DNA from 2 places in the Comamonas sp. C11 genome. Region 1 is predicted to be linked to the other one. Evidence: predicted binding sites of a transcription regulator. Region 1 holds the regulator's gene; the other holds the start of a gene.
The links. Region 1 encodes LexA, which represses DNA repair genes until DNA is damaged. Its sites were predicted from a motif close to ACTGTATNNNNATACAGT; they were not measured.

Region 2: NOX35_RS18800 (PA0069 family radical SAM protein) is a predicted target of LexA. The motif match lies at 974-991, and genes of this name have one in related genera.

Annotation. Positions count from the first base shown of each region.
Region 1 covers NZ_CP101743.1:3,469,794-3,477,369, reverse strand. Annotated here, with positions in the region: gene NOX35_RS15935 (universal stress protein) at 74-535, opposite strand; gene NOX35_RS15930 (hypothetical protein) at 681-926, opposite strand; gene NOX35_RS15925 (hypothetical protein) at 1,346-1,768, opposite strand; gene lexA (transcriptional repressor LexA) at 1,938-2,609, opposite strand; gene NOX35_RS15915 (asparaginase) at 2,692-3,675, shown strand; gene adk (adenylate kinase) at 3,952-4,608, opposite strand; gene kdsB (3-deoxy-manno-octulosonate cytidylyltransferase) at 4,999-5,775, opposite strand; gene NOX35_RS15900 (Trm112 family protein) at 5,779-5,970, opposite strand; gene lpxK (tetraacyldisaccharide 4'-kinase) at 6,067-7,110, opposite strand; gene NOX35_RS15890 (GntP family permease) at 7,122-7,576, opposite strand, start outside.
Region 2 covers NZ_CP101743.1:4,102,893-4,110,468, reverse strand. Annotated here, with positions in the region: gene NOX35_RS18810 (acyltransferase) at 1-174, shown strand, start outside; gene rnk (nucleoside diphosphate kinase regulator) at 236-643, opposite strand; gene NOX35_RS18800 (PA0069 family radical SAM protein) at 998-2,155, shown strand; gene NOX35_RS18795 (tripartite tricarboxylate transporter substrate binding protein) at 2,274-3,254, opposite strand; gene NOX35_RS18790 (LysR substrate-binding domain-containing protein) at 3,403-4,335, opposite strand; gene phnD (phosphonate ABC transporter substrate-binding protein) at 4,511-5,380, shown strand; gene phnC (phosphonate ABC transporter ATP-binding protein) at 5,377-6,222, shown strand; gene phnE (phosphonate ABC transporter, permease protein PhnE) at 6,219-7,055, shown strand; gene psrA (iron-containing alcohol dehydrogenase PsrA) at 7,175-7,576, shown strand, end outside.

The DNA of each region.
Region 1 (7,576 bases):
AAGTCGCTTGTGCCCGCCTTGTATCGAGGCGAGCGTGCGACAGGCAGGACTGCCATTCGATATTTCTGGCTCCTTAATGTTTGCCGGTTGAGGCAGGCCGGTGTACCAGCACCGGGACATGGCTGTGGGTCAGAACGCGCTGGGTTTCGCTGCCCAGCAAAATTCCGCCGATACCTTTGCGACCGTGTGAAGCCATGCAAATCAGGTCGCATTGCAATTCCTGCGCCTGCTGAACAATGGCTTGGTAAACAGAGGCGTGGGTGACTCGCACAAAGTTGCAGGGTACGCCTTCAGGTCTGGCAATCTGGTCAACGAACTGCAAAGCCGCATCTGCATCGCTGTTGGCACTGCGCTCGAACTCTGCGCTGTTGTAAGTCAGCAGTGCGTCTGCGCCGTAGATGATGGCGCGGTAATCGGGCATGACATACAGGCCGGTCACCTTGGCGCCTTGTTCACGCGCAAGCAGAACGCCAGCACGCACGGCAGCCTCTGACAGTTTGGTGCCATCGGTGGGAATGAGCAGGTGCTTGAACATGTTCAACCTCCTGATGCCGGAAGATGTGCCTGGAAATCAATTTATTCCAATACCTGGAGCCGCGCAATGCCTAATTTTTTGAATGCAGCAGAGTTGCAGACAGGATGTAAGACTCTGTAACGAGGGGCGGTCTCGTCGAATCGTCTCATTCCTCGGGCGAAGGAGGAACGCGATTGAGGATTTCGCCAGTGGCCTCTATCTCGAACTGCTGTGGATTGAGCCAGTTGACCTCCTGGTGATCGGCAGTTTCAAAGTAAATGGCAGACGGGCGTATGGAGACGCCATGCGGCATGTCGATCTCATCAAAACTCTGATAGACCAGAATCAGGCGCAGGTCTCCATTGGCGTCTTTGGCCTGTATGTGCTGCAAGAGCTTGCGGTAGGCACTCATAAGACGCCCTCGTTGACATGTGTATATGAATGTTTCCACTGTCGAAGAGGTGCCGCAATACCCTGATCCGGGTATCTGTTCTGACGGATATTCGTGCCTGACAAGGAGTTTAGAAGGCTGCGAGGCTTGTGCAAAATGCGCTCCGGCGGGCAGGGGCAGGCAGAGCATCAGCAAATAATTTACATGGCGATCCAGATCGTTCGGCGCCAATACTGAGGGCCTGTTTTGGCGACATCGAGTTTTTCGCCTATGCACTGTTGGCAGCGTTGTCTGGCGCCATATCTGCCGGCCGATGGGCCAAGAGCGTTGCGATGGCTTCTTGTTGGATGCATATGGAAGCCCTGTTGCATTGCCTGCAGGCCTATTTCGGGTCGGGTTCGGGGCTGCATAAGTGCAGGCAGGCAAACCTCATTGTGCTTTCAGACTTGCGGGGCCGTTTGCTCATGGAGTGCCATACGCTCCAGCGCGGCGCAGACATCGGCCATGCGTCCGCAGATCAGCAGACATTCGGGTTGCCTGCGCGGTTCTCGCTGCACGATTTTGAGAAGTCGTGGAGAAGCAGCTTGTGTCGACTGGTCGATTATTGGCGATTGAAGCTCTGGGGTCGCAGCAAAGGCCTGCGGGCGAAGTGTATTGCTGCCGAGGCGACTGCGGCCGCGGTTGGCGCGCATGACAGGGATGCCGATCTGCTTCGCCATTGGACGATTGGCAGTGAAGGATACGGGCTCTGCAGCGGCTTCGCTTGCGTCATCGGAGCTGAAGTTCGGATTGGGCGACAGCGTGGCAGGCAGGCTTTTCATGGTCAGGCGTGTCAAAGCCTGCAGTGATGTGGCGAATCCCATTTGGCAACTCCTTTTGATGACCTCGCGGCATGGATAAGGGCAGGTTTGCGTTCTTTCGGCAAAGCTCCGCCCAGGGCGAAGCTCAACGGCTTCGCGCCTACCACCTGGGCTTGAGAGGGAAGGAGGCTCGGTGCCTCCGCTGCATAGACGGAGGGACGCCGTCTGCCCGTTACATGAACATGCTGTTGCGGATAAGGCCTACGGCCAGGCCTTCGATGGCGAACGGCTCTTCAGGATCGACGTGAATGATCTTGTAGTCTGGGTTCTCGGGTAGCAGCTCGATGCCCTGAGGCGTGCGCTTGAAGCGCTTGACGGTCACGTCGTCACCGAGGCGGGCCACCACAATCTGGCCGTTGCGCGCTTCATGCGTAGCCTGTACCGCGAGCAGGTCGCCGTCCATGATGCCCGCGTCACGCATGGACATGCCGCGGACCTTGAGCAGGTAATCGGGCTTGGCGGCAAACAGGCTGGGCTCGACCGAATAGCTCTGATCGATATGTTCCTGGGCCAGAATAGGCGAGCCGGCAGCGACGCGGCCGACCAGGGGAAGCACCAGCGGGGCCAGGGCCGTGAGCGGCAGCGCAAAGCTGGCGCCGCGTGCCGCATTGATGGTGCGCACGGTATCGGCGCGCAGGCGGATGCCGCGCGATGTGCCGCTGACCAGATCTATGACGCCCTTGCGTGCCAGTGCCTGCAAATGCTCTTCTGCAGCATTGGCCGACTTAAAGCCAAAGGTGCTGGCAATCTCGGCCCGGGTAGGGGGCGCACCCGTGCGAGCGATGGTGGACTGGATGAGGTCCAGAATCTGCTGCTGGCGGGGAGTGAGCTTGGGGTGGTCCATGGGCATTCCTTGATCGATCGATGATGAATACTGTGTGTTCATCCAGTACCTGTATTTTTAATCAGTTTGAAGAGGACTGCAAGTGGAACGTGACAAAAATATCGTCATCCTGGGCACCGGTGGCACGATTGCCGGAGTTGCCGAGCAGGCTGGCACCAGTGTGGGCTACCGTGCGGCCCAGCTGGGCGTGGCTCAGCTGCTGCAGGCCGTGCCGGACCTGGAAGGCGTTGCTGCGGCGTCGCTGCAGGCGGAGCAGCTGGCGCAGCTGGACAGCAAGGATATGGATCACGCGACCTGGCATGCACTCGCGCTGCGATGTGCCGAGCTGCTCGCGCGTGATGATGTGAGCGGTATTGTCATCACCCACGGCACCGACACCCTGGAGGAAACCGCCTGGTTTCTGCAATGTGTTCTGCACCCGGCAAAGCCCGTGGTGCTGACCTGCGCCATGCGCCCGGCGACAGCGATTTCGGCCGACGGCCCTGGCAATCTGCGCGATGCCGTGGCCTGTGCGGCCGACACGCAGGCTGCTGGCCGCGGTGTGCTTGCCGTGGTGGCGGGTCGGGTGTTCAGTGCACGCCAGGTGCGCAAGGTGCATCCCTACCGTGTGGATGCCTTTGATGGCAGTGGCGCCGGCCCGCAGGGCTGGGTGGAGGAGGGGCGGCTGCGCTGGGCAACGGGCGGCCTGCCCCGGGTCGTTGCGGCCAGCTCCATTGCAATCGCTTTACCGCCCGCAGATCACTGGCCCCTGGTGGAGCTGCTTCATAGCCATGCGGGCTGCAGCAGCGCCGTGGCGCTGGCGGTGATGCAGGCCTGGAATTCGGCAGGCGTGCGTGCCGTGGTGGTGGTCGGCACGGGCAATGGCACTATCCATGAGGCGCTGGGGCCAGCCCTGGACTGGGCGCAGGCGCAGGGCATGGCTTTGCGCATCACGACCCGGTGCGAGGAGGGGCAGGTGGTGCAGGCCGAGGGAGCGCGAGATAGCCTTGTGAGCAGCCTGCCGGCGACCAAGGTCAGAATCAGCCTGATGCTGGAGTTGATGGGCTGGCCTCACGCATTGGGTTGATGCTCTTATTATGAGAGCTGCTGGCCTTCATTGATACAGAGTATTTATGCTGTTTGGGTCTGAAATCCAATGAGTGTAGGCGCAGGCAGCTATGAATATTGATGGCTCCAATGCCATCCTCGGTGCAGCTTTTTCGCACCGGACTGATGTCGGCCGGAAGGGCGGGAGCACGAGCTTCAAGAACAAAAAAGGCCGGTGAGGACACCGGCCTTTTTTGCCCAGAGATGCCTGGCCGCGAAAAGGCGGCAAGGCTCCACGCGCGAGTGATCTGGGCGATCAGGAAGCCAGAGCGGCCAGAGCGCGCTCGGTGATTTCTTCAACGCTGCCTGTGCCGCTGATGGCACGGTACTTGGGGGCCGCTGCTGCATCGGCCTTGGCCCAGTTGCTGTAGTAGTCCACCAGAGGACGTGTCTGGCTGCTGTAGACGTCCAGGCGCTTCTTGACGGTTTCTTCCTTGTCGTCTTCGCGCTGCACCAGGTCTTCACCGGTCACGTCGTCCTTGCCTTCCACCTTGGGAGGGTTGAACTTGACGTGGTAGGTGCGGCCCGAGGCGGGGTGGCTGCGGCGGCCGCTCATGCGTTCAATGATGGCGTCGAAGGGCACATCGATTTCCAGCACATAGTCCAGCTTCACGCCGGCAGCCTTCATGGCATCGGCCTGGGGAATGGTGCGGGGGAAGCCGTCAAACAGGAAACCCTTGGCGCAGTCCGGCTGAGCAATGCGTTCCTTGACCAGGTTGATGATCAGATCGTCGCTGACCAGCTGGCCGGCGTCCATCACGGCCTTGGCTTGCAGACCCAGAGGGGTGCCAGCCTTGACGGCCGCGCGCAGCATGTCGCCCGTGGAGATTTGAGGGATACCGTACTTTTGGCAAATAAAGGCCGCCTGAGTGCCTTTGCCGGCGCCGGGTGCACCCAACAAAATCAGTTTCATGGAAATCCTTGAGGAGAGTAGAAATTCTTGCTGGCCCAGGCAGACGGGTGGTCGTCCGTAGTTCCCAGGCCGTATTTTTTCGCGGGCAAGGATAGCACGCACAAGACCAACACAGGCTTACACAATTCAGTCAAGGCTGTCACAAGTGCGGCCAATTGAAGGCATGTATCCGCTGCAAACGCGATTGCTGTAGTTGTAATCCAGGTGCCGAAGCCGTTACATATGCTATTCGGACTATGCGGAAAGTATAGCGATCAGCGCTTTCCTGGACTGGCCCAGGGCCCTTTGGGACTGCGCGCGCGGACTGCGCAACTGCCGGCTTGATGCGTGAGCAGTCCTGGATGAAGACAGCCTGCGCACCGGTGTCGCCAAAGTGCGCAGGTCTTTTTTTCAACCAGCGAAAACGGCGCGCACGCGCTCCAGGTCTTCGGGCGTGTCGACGCCGGCACCCGGTGCATCGGGCGTGATATGCACGGCAATGCGGTGGCCGTGCCAGAGGGCGCGCAACTGCTCCAGCTGCTCCATGGCTTCGGTGGGGGCGGGCGCGAGTTGCGGGAACTCGCGCAGAAAACCGGCCTTGTAGCTGTAGATGCCAATATGGCGCAGCGGTGTGAAACCTGGGTGACCGGCCTTGGGGGCCGCCGTCTGCCACCAGGCTTCATCGCCGTGGTCGCGTGAACAGGGGATGGGTGCGCGGCTGAAATAGCTGGCCAGACCCTTGGCGTCACAGACCACCTTCACCACGTTCGGGTTGCGGTAATCCGTCAAGCTATCAATAGGATGGGCCGCCGTGCCCATGCTGGCTTCGGGGCGGGCCAGCAGCAGCTGTGCCACAGCCTCGATCAGCTTGGGGTCGATCAGCGGCTCGTCGCCCTGCACATTGACGACCACATCGTCGCCGGACAGGCCCAGTTGAGCACAGGCTTCGGCCAGACGGTCGCTGCCGCTTGGATGATCCTTGCGCGTCAGGATGGCCTGGACGCCATGCTGGGCGCAGGCCGCCACAATGCTCTCGTCGTCGGCCGCCACCACGCAGCGGGCTGCGCCGGCCAGAGCCGCGCGCTGGGCCACACGCGCCACCATCGGCAGGCCGGCAATATCCGCCAGGGGCTTGCCGGGCAGACGGGTCGAGGACAGGCGGGCGGGGATCAGTACCGTATAGCTCATGGCTTATTGCTTTTCTTCTTCCAGCTCGTCGTCGGACAGGGTGCGGGCTTCGTTTTCCAGCAGCACCGGGATGCCGTCGCGCACGGGATAGGCCAGACGCGCGCTGTGGCTGATCAGCTCCTGATGCTCGCGGTCAAAGCGCAGCGGGCCCTTGGTGACGGGGCAGACCAGCAGTTCGAGAAGTTTGGCGTCCATGGAGTATTCCTGCAAAACGGGATGAGGGCGCCAGCAGGGGGCTGGCGCTGCAAAAAGAGGTGATCAAACGCTGTTGATCCGTAGGCTCAATGATAGTCAGGCTGGCTTGCCATCGCGGCGAATATTGGCGTTGGCCTTGGCCAGTTGCGCATCCAGCAGCTCCCAGAAGGCCTGCGGCAGCTGCAACTGCAGGGGCACGGCCCAGGCTTCAGGATGGCTGCGCCAGAGTTTGACGGCATCTTTTTCGGTGCAAATCAAGGGTTTGTCGTTTTCCAGCGTGCGCGAGAAGTTCTCGAAATCATAGTGATCGGGCAGGGCCTGGGTTGCTGCCGGAGTGATGCCCTGGGCGGTCAGCATGGCAAAAAAGGACTCGGGGCGTGCCACGGCGGCCACGGCCTCCGGGCTCTGCGCGGCCAGGCTGTGCAGCAGGATGCTCTGGCCATGACCGTTGTGGGCGGTCTCGGCCAGGCTGCGCTGCAGCGCGAACGCCGGTGAAGAGCCCAGTGGCCGGGGCGGCTGGCCTGCATGCAGTGTGGCCGTGACCGGGCGAGGCCAGGGCTCGCGCAACGGGCCTGCGGGCAGCAGAAAGCCGTTGCCAACTCCTTCATCATTGAAGACGCACAGCTCCACATCGCGTGCCATGGCCAGATGTTGCAGGCCGTCGTCGCTCACGATCACGTCGACCTGCGGGTAGCGCTGGCGCAGCGCTTGCGCCGCCTCCAGACGCCTGGAGGCGACAAAGACCGGCACGCCGGTGCTGCGTGCCAGCAGGGCAGGCTCGTCGCCGACCTCGCTGGCGGGGCTGTCCGGCAGGGCCTCGCGGCAATCCTGCCCGCTCTCTATGCTGCGGCCATAGCCGCGCGAGATGATAGCCGGCTGCCAGCCCCTGGCCTTGAGGTGGGCCACCACGGCCTGGGTCACAGGGGTCTTGCCCGCACCGCCCGCAATCACATTGCCGACAACGATGACAGGCAGGCCGGCGCTTTGCTGGCGGCCGAGCATGCGCCTGGCATTCCAGGCCTGCAGCACTCCATAGAGCAGCGATAGCGGCCACAGCAGCCAGGCACCCGCTCCACGCCGGCGCCAGAGGGCGCGCAAGCCATGTTGCGAGGAGGATGCTTGGACGGTGTTTTGAGGCATAGGGGTTGGGATCATACGGGTGCGGCCGGAGTTCCCGCAGCCAACGGGCCTGCGTGATGCGCAAATACCTGGGTCCTGATTCCGGGAGCCTGAGGCCAGAAGCTGCCAAGCAGGCTGCCCAGCTCCAGATGGCTGGGGGCCTCTGCCGCAGGAGCAAGTTCGTCTGCCAGCTGCTGTGCTTCACCCTCGGCGGTAAAGCCTTCGCCTCTGGAGTGCGCCTGCGCGCTGCGCCAGTGCAACCAACACAGGCCGGGCATCAGCATCACGGCTGCGGCGATCAGGCACAGTCCCGGTGCGGCAAACGGCGTGGTGCCGAAATAGGGCATGGGAAGCGCGTTCTGGATGGCCGGCGTGCCGGGCAGCGCCGTCATGGTGAAGGTAAAGTCTCCCAGCGCAATCGTGGCCGGCATGAGACGGCGCGGGATGTCGGCACGCCTAAAAAGCGCCTGGGCAATGGGATACACCG
Region 2 (7,576 bases), 630 kb from region 1:
GTCACAGCCGCCGTGCTGGGCATTCCGCTGGCCTTTGTGCTTTCACTGACAGCCGGCTACGCGCTGTACCAACTGGTGGAGCGTCATGTTTCGTCATGGAGTCAGGCCCTGCGCTGGCAGGCAGGCCTGATCGGCGCGGGTCTGCTGACCACCATGCTGGCCGGCTTGCGCTGAGTCTGATCCAGGCAACAAAAAAGCAGCTCCGGTGAGCTGCTTTTTTGCTGGGTGAGCCGGTTCAGCGATGGAGCTCGCCCGCGCTTTCGGGCTGGAACTCGATCGCATCCACGCGCACGGTTACCTGGCCGGTAGGGCTGGGCATCTTGAACTCATCGCCCACTGAAAGGCCCAGCAGGGCGATGCCTACCGGCGCAAAGATGGAAACCTTGTCGGCGCTGCCATCCATATCCTTGGGGTAGACCAGTGTCAGTGTATTGGTCTTGGCGATCTCGAGAATGGTGAAGCGCACGGTGGAGTTCATCGTCACCACGTTGGCGGGTATTTCTGCGGGGTCGAGTACATCCGCACGGTCCAGCTCCGCCTCCAGTGCATCACGGCCGGGGAACTGGCTATTGTTCCTTTCCAGCAGCGATTCAATGCGATCCAGGTCCAAGGAGGACAGAGTGATATTGGGCTTGCGCTCCATGTAGTAACTCCCTTGCGAGATGGTGTGGTTGGCGCTTTGGCGTTGCGCAAACGGACAAAAGCCCGGGCAACGGTGTTGTCCGGGCCAAGGCATTCAGTGAAAGGCACCAACTTGGTGCATTGAAGGGATTGTCTGCGCTGAATCGCAAACTGCCAAGCCATCTCGCACTCACTGAGTGCGGATTGACTTTGAACTTGCTCTAGTTAATGGAGCGTGTTATGCCTATAAAACAATGGGCACAGTCATTTTTTATCTAGATCTGACTCAATCAACTCTCGCCGTATTGACCGGAATGCAGCCATGGTCAGTGCCTAATTCTTGCAACGAATAACTGTATTTATGTACAGTTGTCTTATGCAAAAACTTTCCTCATCCTCTGGACTGGAGTCCATTCGGACCGATGTGCCGGTGCAGCTCATCAAGGGTCGAGGGGCTGCCAGCCAGATCACGCACCGGTTTGCACGGGAGCAGCGCCAGGGCTTCGATGACGGCTGGGGAAAGTCCGAGCAGGATGAAGGAAGCGAAGAGGATGAGGAGGTCAAGACCTGGTGCACCCAACTGGAGTGGGAGCGGGCTAAATCAGCCCTGAGCCGGCACGAATCGCCCGATCTGCCTTTTCATCTGGGGTTAAATCCATACAGAGGGTGCGAGCATGGCTGCATTTATTGCTATGCCCGGCCCACGCATGGCTATCTGGGCTATTCGCCGGGGCTGGATTTCGAAACCCGGCTGATTGCCAAGCGGAACCTGCCCGAGGTGCTGCGCGCCGAGTTATCCCGGTCCAGTCATGTGGCAGCCCCCATCATGCTCGGCTCGGTCACTGACTGCTACCAGCCTGTGGAGCGCGAAGTCGGGTTGACGCGCCGCGTGATAGAGGTTCTGGCGCAGGCCAGGCATCCGTTTTCCATCGTCACCAAGGGCAGTGGTATTGAACGAGACCTTGATTTGCTGGTGCCGTTGGCACAGCAGCATCTGGTGGCCGTCTATGTGACGCTGACCACCTTGCAGCCCGAGCTGGCCCGGCAGCTGGAACCACGCGCCGCCGCGCCGCATCGGCGGCTGCGCATGATTCGGACCCTGAGCGAGGCAGGCATACCCGTCGGCGTCAGCCTGGCACCGCAGATTCCGTTCCTGAACGACGATATGGAGCAGGTGCTGGCCGCAGCCGGCGAGGCCGGTGCAAGACAGGCTTTTTATGCCGTACTGCGTCTGCCGTGGGAAGTGGCTCCGCTGTTCAATGAATGGCTGACGCTGCATTATCCCGAGCGCGCCCAACGCGTGATGGAGCGGGTGCGGGATCTGCATGGGATCAGCGAAGCGGGCAGAGCCGACGGCAAGGTCTACGACAGCCGCTTTGGCCAGCGCATGAAGGGAACGGGCGCCTGGGCCGATATGCTGGCGCAACGCTTTGCACTGGCCTGCCGCAAGCTTGGGCTGAACCGTGAGCGCGTGCATCTGGACTGCGATCAGTACCATCATTCCTTGCTGTCACCGCAGCAAAGTCTTTTCTGATGTCTCGTCTCGTTCTGTTGCGCGCCGACTCGGAGTGGGTCGATGCAGCGAACTGTGGCTGTCCAGTTGCAAAAAGCCGGAATCTGGCGTGACCCAGGCCTTTTGGCCCCTGAACGGTTTACCGAGGTTGGTAATCAATTGACTTGAGCAAGGCCTGCTGGCGCTGATAGGCCTTCTGCAGTTCGCTCATCAGTGCCTCCGGGGTCGCGTCGGTGCCCGACTCCATGCCCATGTCCCTGAGCCTGGCCTCGATCTGGGGCTGCTTGAAATACTGCAGCGCAATCTCTCTGACCCTGGCCTGCACATCGGCAGGGATATCGGGGCGCGACCAGACTCCGAACCAGCTCACCTCGGCCAGTTGTGGGTAGCCCAGTTCCTTGAAGGTGGGCACATCGGGCAGTTGCGCCATGCGCGTGGGGTAGTTCACGGCCAGCGGCTTGACCTTGCCTGCCTTGATCAGGGGCAGGGCGGTGGTGAGCCCGTCCATCATCAGCGGTACATGGCCGCCCATCAGGTCGCTGAGCGCTGGAGGGGAGCCCTTGTAGCCCAGGTGCTTCATCTTGATATTGAGCAACTGCCCCAGCAGCATGCCCGAGGTATGGCCGCGCATGCCCGTGGCATACGAGGCAAAGTCCAGTCCGTCGGCCTGCTTTTTGCCGTGCTCGGCTAGCTGCTGCAGATTGCTGGCCGGGAAGTCCTTGTTGGCAATCAGCACCAGACCGTTGCGGCTGAGCTGGGCCAGGGGTTTCAGATCCTTGAAGGGCTGATAGCTGACTTTGTAGGCCAGCGGCGTCTCGCTGACTATGCCGCCCTGGATCAGCAAGAACGTGTGGGCGTCCTTGCCGTTGGTGAGCAGGTCGTTGACGGCCAGCACGCCGGCCGCGCCGGGCTTGGACTCGACAATCACCGGCTTGCCCAGCTGTTTTTGCATGCCGTCGGCCAACAGGCGTGCCAGCGAGTCGGCATTGCCGCCGGCAGGGCCGCCCACCACCAGGCGTATGGGCTTGACGGGCCAGGGCGCTTGCTGCGCCATGGCCGCTGCACTCAGGCTCAGGCCGGTTGCCAGAGCAACGGCCCTCCAGAGCATGGTTTGCTTCATCATTGTCTCCTCTGTTTTTTGACTGCCCGGCAGCCGCCGCTGTGCCAGTGCACCGTGCCGCCGCACTGTCCCGGCGAGAAAGTTCTGTCGTGCCCGGGCAGCGCTGTCAAAAAATTCTCGGCGCAAGGGGGGCAGAGGGTTTGACGAATTACGCCAGCTTCTTGGCCGTTGGAGCGATCAAGGGTTTTGGAGCGGTCAGTAGTACAGGCAGATTGGGAGCAGCGCTACCTTCAATGGCCTTGAGGAAGGAACGCACCAGAAGACTTTCGCTGCGCTCCTTCATGCAATAGACATAGGTGGTGGTGCTGGCCGGGTCGCCGGCAATGCGTACAGGCCGAAAGCGCGGGTCGGCAATGAATTCGGCCTCGGACACGGCACCGATGCCCAGGCCGCGCGCCACGGCCTCGCGTATGGCTTCGCGGCTGCCGATCTCCAGCTGGGTGCGTGGCTTCACGTCGGCCGCCTGCAGAGCCTTTTCGATGGCCGCACGCGTGGTCGAGCCTTGCTCACGCAGCAGCAGCGGCAGGCCGTGCAGCTCGCCAAGTTCGACCTGCTCGCGCCTTGCCAGCGGGTGATCGATATGGGCAAAGAGGATGATGGCATGGCGCGCATATTCGCGCGCCAGCAGCTCGGGCCTGTCATAGAGACCGGCCAGCACTGCCACATCGGTGGTGTAGTGCTCCAGATCGTGCAGCACCTGCTGCGAGTTGCCCATGCGAATCGACAGCTTCATGCCGGGATGGCGGGCGCTGTAGGCGGCCACCATCTCGATCACATGAAACGGCCCCACGGCGCCGATCTTGAGTTCGCCCTGGTTGAGCTGGCCCGAGTCGCGCAGAAAGAACTCGGTTTCGGCTTCCAGCGCGAGCAGCTTTTGCGCCAGCGTCATGAGCTTGTGGCCGGCGCCGGTGAGCGTCATCCGATAGCCCTGGCGATGGAAGAGCTCGATCTGGCTTTGCCGCTCCAGCGTGGCGATCTGGCTGGAGATCGTGGGCTGGCTCAGTCCCAAGGCGCGGGCGGCGGCGCTCAGGCTGCCTTGCTGGGCCACGGCGATAAAAGCTCGGTAGCGGGCGGTGCTCATGCCAATCTCATCTCAAGGTTTGATCTATGGAAACTGTCAAAACTGATTCTGAAACCTTCACATGACAGTCATATGTCGACCCTAATATTTGCGTCAACGCACTGCAATGACGGTGCGACGGCAGCCCGGAAAAGCTGTACTTCACACGCACATGCAAAGGATGAATTCCGTGACGATGACCCGCAAAACATGGCTCAAGGCCGCAGTCGCCAGCCTGACCCTGGCCGCCACCACCGGCGTCATGGCGCAGCAGCCCACCGAGCTGCGCGTGGGCCTGATCCCTTCCGAGGATGCCCAGGCCATGATGCGCGCCAGCCAGCAGGTGATGGACCAGCTGGCCGCCAAGACCGGCCTGAAGATCAAGCCCTTTGTGGCCAATGACTACAACGGCGTGATCGAGGCCATGCGCTCGGGCAAGATCGACGTGGCCTATTTCGGCCCCTTCTCCTATGTGCTGGCCAGCCAGCTGGCGAATGCCGAGGCCTTCGCCATTCCCGTGGCCAAGAAGTCCGGCAAGAGCTCGTACAACAGCATCATCATCAGCAAGAAGGACAAGGGCCTGGGCACCGTGCCCCAGCTGCAGGGCAAGACCTTTGCCTTTGTCGATCCCAGCTCGGCATCGGGCCATCTGTTTCCCAAGGCCGGCCTCAAGGGCGAGGGCATCGATACCGACAGGTATTTCTCTCGGGTGATCTTCTCGGGCTCGCATGACGCCAGCATCATGGCCGTGGCCAACGGCAAGGTGGATGCGGCGGCCGTGGCCGATCCCATCTTCCAGACGGCCGTGGCCAAGGGCCATGTGAAGGCCGAGGACTTCCAGGTCATCTGGCACTCCAAGGACATCCCCGAGTCGCCCATGGCCTGGCGCAAGAATCTGGACGAAGCCACCAAGAAGAAAGTGGCTGCGGCTCTGGCCGAGATCAAGGGCCTGCCCTGGGGCGACCGTGGCGAGCTCAATGGTTTTGCGCCCACCAACGATCAGGCCTATGACGTGGTGCGCCAGACCGCCAAGGCGCTGAACCTGGACCTCGGGAAGATGAAATGATCAGCATCCGCAATCTGCGCAAAAGCTATGGCAGCAACCATGTGCTGCATGGCATTGACATGGATGTGAAGGCCGGCGAGTTCGTGGTCATGCTGGGCCTGTCGGGCGCGGGCAAGTCCACCTTGCTGCGCTGCATGAACGGGCTGAACCAGCCCGACAGCGGCCAGCTGCAGGTGGGCGGCATCGACCTGATGCGCAGGCACTCGCGCCGTGAGCTGTCCCGCCATGTGGCCATGGTCTTCCAGCACCACAACCTGGTGCAGCGCCTTTCGGTGCGCAAGAATGTGCTCACGGGGCGGCTGGGCCAGGTCGGCACGCTGGCCTCGGTGCTGCAGCTGTTCAGGCAAAGCGATATCGCACTGGCCGATGCATGTCTGCAACGCGTGGGCCTGGCCCACAAGGCCGATGAGCGCACCGAGGCACTCTCGGGCGGGCAGATGCAGCGCGTGGGCATTGCCCGTGCGCTGGCGCAGCAGCCGCAGGTGATTCTGGCCGACGAGCCCGTGGCCAGCCTGGATCCCAAGACCGCGCGCAGCGTGCTGCAGTATCTGCGCGATGCCACGCGCGAGCTGGGCATTGCCGTGGTCTGCAATCTGCACCAGGTCGATTACGCCCGGGAGTTTGGCGATCGCATCGTCGGCCTGTCGCAGGGGTACATGGTGTTTGATGGCGTGCCGGCCATGCTGGACGAGGCCGCGCTCAACGCCATCTACAGCGGCGAGCCGCAGCCCGCCGACCCCACCGCAGGGCAGGGCGTTGTGCTGAATGTCAGCAGCACCTCGGCCGGCAACTGGTTGCCCGGTTCGATGTCGCCCGCCACTGCCGCAGGAGGTCTGCAATGAACAGTCATAGCCTGAAGCAGCCAGACCGCTGGCAATGGACGGCCGCACGCCCGCAAGGCAAGGGCGGCTGGCTGGGCTATGCCGCGCTGGCCCTGGTCATCGGCTGGGTGCTGCACTGGAGCGCTGCGGGCGCGCAGATGAGCTGGAGCGAGCTGGCGGGCGGCATGCCGCAGATTGGCGACTTTCTCTCGCGCTCGGTGCCGCCCGACTGGAGCATGCTGCCGCGCCTGTGGGCTCCGGCGCTGGAGACGATACAGATCGCCATCTGGGGCACTTTGCTCAGCGTAATCCTGGCGCTGCCGCTGTCCTTTGTGGCGGCCGGCAATCTGCATGGCTGGCATTGGCTGCGCCGCATCACGCGTCAGTTTCTCAATGTGATCCGCAGCATCAACGAGCTGATTCTGGCGCTGGTGTTTGTCTCGGCCGTGGGCCTGGGGCCCTTTCCCGGCGTGCTGGCCCTGGCCCTGCATGGCATGGGCATGCTGGCCAAGTTCTTTGCCGAAGCGATCGAGGAGATCGACGACGGCCCTCTGCAGGCCCTGCGCAGCGCCGGTGCCAGCCAGCTGCAGATCATCGCCTTTGGCGTGGTGCCCCAGGTCATCACCGCCTGGATTGCCGTGGTGCTCTACCGCTTCGAAGTCAATCTGCGTTCGGCCACCGTGCTGGGCATGGTGGGCGCGGGCGGTCTGGGCTTCGAGCTGGTCAGCAGCCTCAAGCTGTTCCGCTACCAGGAGACCGCGACCTGCATCATCGTCATCACGGTGATGGTGATTGCCGCCGACATGGCGTCCAACTGGCTGCGCAGCCGCATACAGCAGGGCGCTCGCCACTGATTTCGCTGCGGCGCCGGTGTGCGCCGCAGTGCTTGAGATATCAAAAATATGAGCTATCAGCGCTTGGCGCATAAGCGTCAAGGGCTGATTTCGCTCAAAAAACGTCAAAGGGTATTCTCGTGTGGACCTATCACAACCCCGTGCACATCAGCGTGGGTCGCAACAGTCTCGATCAGCTGCCGGCCCTGCTGGCCGGGCGCAGCTGCCTGCTGGTCACTTTTCCCGAGGCCCAAAGCCTGGGCCTGGTGCAGCGCATGCACCAGCTGCTGGGAGCGCAGCTGCACGGAGTGATCGACAGCATTGCCCCCAATCCCGATGTGCAGTGGCTGGCGCCGCTGTACGAGCTGGTGCAGCGTGACCATGCCGAGGTGCCCGTGATCGTGGCCCTGGGTGGCGGCAGTGCCATCGACTCCGCCAAGGCCTTGATCTGCCATACGCCCAGTGGCCGGTTTGCCGACCTGCTGGCGCTGCTCAAGCGGGGCGGCCAGTTGGGGGCGGAAGGGCACAAGGCCCTGATCGCC